DNA from 2 places in the Achromobacter sp. NPDC008082 genome. Region 2 is predicted to be linked to the other one. Evidence: predicted binding sites of a transcription regulator. Region 2 holds the regulator's gene; the other holds the start of a gene.

Region 1 (3,411 bases), on a different contig from region 2:
GCCGTTGATCAACGCAATGTTGGCCGGCACGATGGCGGTTTCGGACGGGTAGACGAATTCCACCGGGAACTTGGAGTACTTGCTGGACAGGCCGAAGAAGTCGATGACGGGGCCTGCGCCGAACTGGCCGTTGTTCACGCCGTCGGGTACGCCGAACGAACGCTCGGTCACGGCGCTGCTGTTGCCCGACATGCGCAGCAACGTGTTCCAGCCGTCATCCCAGCCTTCGCCTTGCAGAATGGTTTCCACGGTCAGGTGCATCGTGCCTGAGCGCGACGGAGACGTGATGCCCACGTGGCCAAACCATTTCGGCGACAGCAGGTCTTTCCATTCGACGGGTGCGGGAATCTTGTGCGCTGCGATATAGCGCGTGTTGTAGACAATGCCGTAGCCGGCCAGCGCCTGCCCCAGGTACATGCCCGAGGGGTCATTGATGGGGTAGTGGCCGATCTTGTCTGGCACATCTTTGTTCGCCACGTCGGACGACTTGGCCAGCAGCTTGTCGCGGCCCAGCACTTCGAAGGCGTCAGGGGCGCTTGCCCAGAACACTTCGGGGCGCTGGCCCGCGGGCGTTTCGCGCACGTAGGCGATGCCCGACACCGTGTTCTTGTTCAGGATTTCCAGCGTGATGCCAGGGTTAGCCTTCTCGAAGGCGCTTTTGTAGGCCTGGGTCAGGTCTTTGGGGAACGACGTGATCACCGTGACGGTGCCGGCCAGGGCAGGGGCCGAGCAGACGGCCAGCAGCGCTCCTGCAAGTGCTGTGCGCATTGCATGCATGGTTTGTCTCCGTAGTTTTAATTTGTTCGGAGACAGTAATGTCTGGTCTGCTACGCGTCCAATCAGAAATTTTGATGCGCATCATCATCGGGGGCGCCCGCTGCCGGGCGCCCGCGACATCACGGGGGCCTTAGGCCGTTGCCGAGACGCCGTTGCGTTGCGCGTCGCGCGCCTGCTGCGCCAGCACCTGGGAAATCTGGTTCTGGATCTGCACGGCTTGGGCGTTCAGCGCCACCAGCTGCTGCGCCTTCATTTCGTCCGACATGCCGCTGGCCTTGATCCTGGCGATCTGCTCCATGATCAGCTTGAGCTGCTTTTGCAAGGCCTTGATCTGACGGGTGTATACGTCGTCGTTGTCGGTTTCCTCGCTGGCCTTGGCGGCATTCACTTTCGAGGCGCCCGGCGCGTTGACGCGGATCTTGCCTTCGTCGCTGACCGACACGGCTTCGCCGCCGGCAGCCGACTTGGCTTCTTTATTGGCCTGGATACGTTCGGCCCACAGGTCGGCCAACGAGTTGATTCGGGAGACGCCGCTGATGGGATTGGTCGCCATGAAGGCTCCGTTTGGTTATTGATCTTGGGGCTTTCCCTAGCTACGGCATTTTTGCTGCGAACTTAAGCATTGCCCCGTTTTCGCGGCCCCCTTTACACTGGCGCCCGCTCACCCCAACACCTTCTTTGGGATTCCCATGTCCAATTCCTATTTCCCGCGTTGGCGCCTGGCGGACGACGCCGAGCCCGGCGTCATCATTGCGCCCGATGAACGGCTGTCCTGGCCCAAGAACGTCGCCATGGGCGCGCAACACGTGGTGGCGATGTTCGGCTCGACCGTGCTGGCGCCCCTGCTGATGGGCTTTGACCCCAACGTCGCCATCCTGATGTCGGGGATCGGCACGCTGATCTTCTTCCTGTTCGTGGGCGGCCGCGTGCCCAGCTATCTGGGTTCCAGCTTTGCCTTCATCGGCGGCGTCATTGCCGTGACCGGGTACGCTGGGGGCGGGGCCAACGCGAACATCGGGGTGGCGCTGGGCGCCATCATCGCCTGCGGCCTGGCCTACACGCTGATCGGCGTCATCGTCTGGATCGTGAATGCGCGCTCGGGCGGCGGGGCCAACTGGATCGACACGCTGATGCCGCCCGTGGTGACGGGCGCGGTTGTCGCGGTGATCGGCCTGAATCTGGCGCCGATTGCGGCCAAGGGCGCGATGGGCGCGTCGGGCTTCGATACCTTCATGGCGCTGGTCACCATCGTCTGCGTGGGCGGCATCGCCGTCTATACGAAGGGCATGGTTCAGCGGCTGCTGATCCTGGTCGGCCTGATTCTGGCCTGCGTGATCTACGCCGTGCTGGCCAATGGCATGGGGCTGGGCAAGCCGATCGACTTCTCCGGCGTGGCGGCGGCCGCCTGGATCGGGCTGCCGCATTTTGCGGCGCCCGTCTTCAAGGCCGAAGCCATGGGCCTGATCGTGCCGGTTGCGATCATCCTGGTCGCCGAAAACCTGGGCCACGTGAAGGCGGTCAGCGCCATGACCGGGCAGGATCTGGACCGTTACCTCGGCCGTGCTTTCGTCGGCGACGGCGTGGCGACGATGGTCTCGGGCGCGGTGGGCGGCACCGGCGTCACGACCTACGCCGAGAACATCGGCGTGATGGCGGTTACCCGCATTTATTCCACGCTGGTCTTCGTGGTGGCCGCGCTGATCGCCATCGTGCTGGGCTTCTCGCCCAAGTTCGGCGCGCTGATCCAGACGATTCCCGGCCCGGTTCTGGGCGGGATGTCAGTCGTGGTGTTCGGCCTGATCGCGATCGCCGGCGCCCGCATCTGGGTGGTCAACCAGGTGGACTTCAGCGACAACCGCAACCTGATCGTGGCCGCCGTGACCCTGGTGCTGGGCGCGGGCGACTTCACGATCAAGCTGGGCGATTTCATGCTGGGCGGCATCGGCACCGCCACTTTCGGCGCCATCATTCTGTACGCTTTGCTGCGCCGCCGCGCGCCGGCTGTCGTCTGATCGGGTTAGCCTGCGCAGGGTCTTGCGGCCCGCGTAGGCTGGCGCCCGATCAAGACCGCGACAAACGCGCCGACGACTTGGCGTGGGCAAGCGGGGAGGCCACCACTGGCGTGGCGTCAATCACTTGCCCCGACTGCGTCTTGAAGACGGCAGTCGTCTCGGACAAGCGGCGCGCCTGCTCCTCCATGGCGGAAGCGGCGGCTGACGCCTCTTCCACCAACGCCGCGTTCTGCTGCGTTACCTCATCCATTTGCGAGACCGCCAGGCTGACCTGATCGATGCCGCTGGCCTGTTGGGCCGAAGCGGCCGAGATCTCGCCCATGATGTCCGTCACCCGCTGCACGGACGCCACAATTTCCTGCATGGTCTGCCCGGCGGCCGCCACCTGGGCCGACCCGGCCTGCACCGTATCCACCGACGCTTCAATCAGGGTCTTGATCTCTTTGGCGGCCTGCGCGGCGCGCTGCGCCAGGTTGCGCACTTCACCCGCAACCACCGCGAATCCCTTGCCCTGTTCCCCCGCGCGGGCCGCTTCCACGGCGGCGTTCAACGCCAGGATATTGGTCTGAAAGGCAATGCCATCAATCACCGAGACAATGTCGGCGATCTTGCGGGAGCTGTC
Region 2 (3,411 bases):
ACGGCGGGCGCCGGGCGGTTGCCCGCACGTGCTTTTGCCGCGGCGCGCGTCTTGCCGGCGCGAGGTGGCGGCCGGCAAATGGCGCACACAAAATCCGATTGCGGATCGTGAGCGTGGGCGATGAAATGGCCGCCGCACTGGCGGCAGGCGGACAGCTGGAGCATGCCGCTGTCAAAGAAACGCACCAGCATCCAGGCGCGGGTAAAGCTCAGGACGGGCTCGGCGTTTTCCGCCGTGTCCAGGCCGGCGTTCTCCAGATAAAGGCGATACGCATCGATGATGGCGCGGATGCCTTTGCTGCTGGTGCGCGCATTCAAAAACGAATACACGTTGTAGAACAGCGACGAATGAATATTCGGCAGCCAGGTCATGAACCAGTCAACCGAGAAAGGCAGCATGCCCTTGGGTGGCGAGCAACCGCGGATTTCCCGGTACAAGCGTGCAAGGCGGTCATGGCTGAGGGCGGTTTCCGCCTCGAGCACTTGCAAACGAGCTCCTAGGGTAATCATGGAGCTGGCAAGCAGGATATCGTCCGCTTCCTGAGATACGCTTTTGGAGGCCATTACACGTTCCGTTTGGGGAGTCGAGTGGCGGTCAGGCCAGTTCTTCTACAGGTTGCTTGGCCAGCAGGATCGTTGCATGGGCTTGTTGCAGCGCACCACCCAGAACGTCATGGGTCAGCGCCGACAACAGGCTGTAATCATCAAAACGGAAGCGGCACAGCAGCGAACTGGAGCTGGCCAGTTTCACCAGTTGTGCCGGCGACAGTCGCATCAGGATGTCAGCAACTTCATTGCTGAACCCCAGACGGAACATCGACGCAGCATAGTCATCACGCAACATTCGTTGCGCAAGTAACAGATATGACAGATTCACTTCACGAATGTCTGCCAGCAAAGAATTTTCGACTTGTTGCACGCCCTACTCCCTATCCCTGATCCCACCCACGGGGCTTGATATCCAAAAGCGTCGGCAACCTACGGTTACCTGACTGCTGCTGCATCCTGTTTTAATGCGAAATGTATCATTTGTTCGCAATTTAAGTAAAATTTACCACAGGTGATGTCATTTTCTATGACTTATATGACAAATCTTTGTTGATATTGCGCAACTTGTGAAAATAGACACACCTTGACATAGAAATCGGTGACGAATTTACGTCAATTTGGCAAATAAGCATTCAAAACATTGCGTACTTCGGGGAATGAAATGTTGTGCAGTGCCGACAATGGCACCTTGACGATCACCTGATTGCTAGCTTTAGTGCAGCCGCGCGTTTGTCGACAATGTCGCAAATTGACAACGACCGACAATGCGTCACGATGGACACCGCCTGACATTCCCGCAATGCCCCACGCAGAAGACAGCTTGGTCGAATATGCCCCGCTAGTGCGGAAGCTGGCCCTGCAATTGCTCGCCCGGCTACCCGCCAGCGTTGAGCTTGACGACCTGATACAGGCCGGCATGATCGGCCTGCTTGACGCCGTAAGGCGCTATCAGGAAACGGCAGACGCCCAATTCGAGACCTACGCCACGACCCGTATCCGTGGCGCGATGCTGGACGAGCTTCGCAGCCAGGACTGGCTGCCACGCAGCGTCCGCGCCAAGGCGCGCAAAATCGAACAGGCCATTTCCCAGCTGGAGCAGCGCTTGATGCGCGCCCCCTCCGAAGCCGAAATCGCCCAGCAGCTTGAAATTCCGATCGACGAATACCAATCGTTGCTGCACGACGCGCAAGGCGTGCAGATCGTTCACTACGAAGATTTCACGACCGAAACGGACTCCGCGTCCGGTCAATCGGATTGGGCTGCAACACTGAACCATGGTTCGGCAGGCGGCAATCCGCTGGATTCTCTATTGGCAGGCGATTTCCGCCAGGCGCTGGTGCACGCAATCGACGCCCTGCCCGACCGGGAAAAACTGTTGCTGTCGCTGTGTTACGAGCAAGGCCTGAATCTGAAAGAGATTGGCGCGATCATGAACGTGACCGAAGCACGCGTGTGCCAGTTGAGATCGCAAGCAACGGCTCGCATTCGCGCCAAGCTGAAGGAACAGGCTTGGCAAGAGCTGCCCCAGGAGGGGCAGATCGCGCAGATTATTTGAGTTCACACCGCGTGCGCGTTCGCGCACGCATGCCGCACATCCCCCGCCCTATCCCTGGAATTCAGTCATGACCGCAGCCGATAATTTGACGCAGGCAATTTCTGACGCCTACGACGAAACCCCGTACATTTCGAATGCGTTCGCCTATACATCGCCAGGCAACTTACGTGCGGTAGCGAGTCTTTATGGATTGGCCACGCCCGCGCTGGACAACGCGCGCGTGCTGGAACTGGGTGGCGCCGCCGGCGGGAACCTGCTGCCCTTTGCGATGGCCTACCCCGGCGCGCAGGTAGTGGGCATTGACCTGGCGCCTCAACAGATCGAGGCCGGCCAGCAGATCGCCGAGAAAGTCGGCGCGCGCAATCTCGATCTGCGCGCGATGAGCCTGACCGACATCACTCCCGAATTCGGGCAATTCGACTACATCATTTGCCACGGCGTGTTCAGCTGGGTGCCCCCCGAAGTGCGCGACGCGATCTTGCGCATCTGCCGGGAAAACCTGGCCCCGGAAGGGATTGCCTATATTAGTTACAACACCTACCCGGGTTGGAAAGCCGCCGACGTGGTTCGCGACGCGATGATCCTGAACAGCTTCGGTGCACAGACGGCGCAGGACAAACTGGCCAGCGCCAAGGAAATGCTGGATCTCATCGAAAACGGCCTTTGGCACAACAACCCGCTGCACGCTGCGCTGCAAAATGTTGCGGGCAAGCTGCGCGGTCAGTCCGACCATTACCTTCTGCACGAATACCTGGAAGCGATCAACACGCCTTGCTACTTCCTGGAATTTGCAGCCGCCGCGCAACAGGCCGGCCTGGCCTATGTTACGGACGCCGAACCGCATTTGACCTTTGCATCGACCTACGGCGCCAAGGTCGCGCTTGGCCTGAATGGCCTGTCTGCCAATAGCAACCGCGAAATGCGCGAGCAATATCTGGATTTCGCGGTGGGACGCTCGTTTCGCAAGAGCCTGCTGGTGCACGCGGATCGCGCGGGCCAGATGCTGGCCCAGCCAGAAGGCAGCGCCTTCAAAGCCATGCATTTCGCGGCCAAGCTCGACGCGGCTGCGCCGACCGCAGGCGCATCGGCAGAGCATCGCCACTACATGACGCCCAATGGCGCAACGCTCAGCAGCAAGGACCCGGCCATGGTCGGGATGATTGACGCGCTGAACCAAGCCTGGCCGCGCGCGCTGCCCTTTGAGGCCATTGTTGACATCGCGCAGCGCCACAACCCGGGCGCGACGCAAGAGGATGTGTGCAACGCCGTCTATATGAACCTGATCACGCTGGTGCAATCCAGTGCGGT

The links. The regulator FliA, encoded in region 2, starts transcription of late flagellar genes. The targets are predictions, from matches to a motif close to CTAAAGTTTNNNNNNNNNNNGCCGNTA.
Region 1: ACFZAI_RS06700 (FlxA-like family protein) is a predicted target of FliA. The motif match lies at 1,371-1,397, and genes of this name have one in related genera.

What each region holds. Positions count from the first base shown of each region.
Region 1 is NZ_JBIBIB010000001.1:1,489,283-1,492,693, forward strand. It holds gene ACFZAI_RS06695 (ABC transporter substrate-binding protein) at 1-777, opposite strand, end outside; gene ACFZAI_RS06700 (FlxA-like family protein) at 908-1,330, opposite strand; gene ACFZAI_RS06705 (solute carrier family 23 protein) at 1,467-2,789, shown strand; gene ACFZAI_RS06710 (methyl-accepting chemotaxis protein) at 2,839-3,411, opposite strand, start outside.
Region 2 is NZ_JBIBIB010000005.1:609,097-612,507, reverse strand. It holds gene flhC (flagellar transcriptional regulator FlhC) at 1-563, opposite strand, end outside; gene flhD (flagellar transcriptional regulator FlhD) at 595-918, opposite strand; gene ACFZAI_RS22670 (RNA polymerase sigma factor FliA) at 1,348-2,103, shown strand; gene ACFZAI_RS22665 (methyltransferase regulatory domain-containing protein) at 2,171-3,411, shown strand, end outside.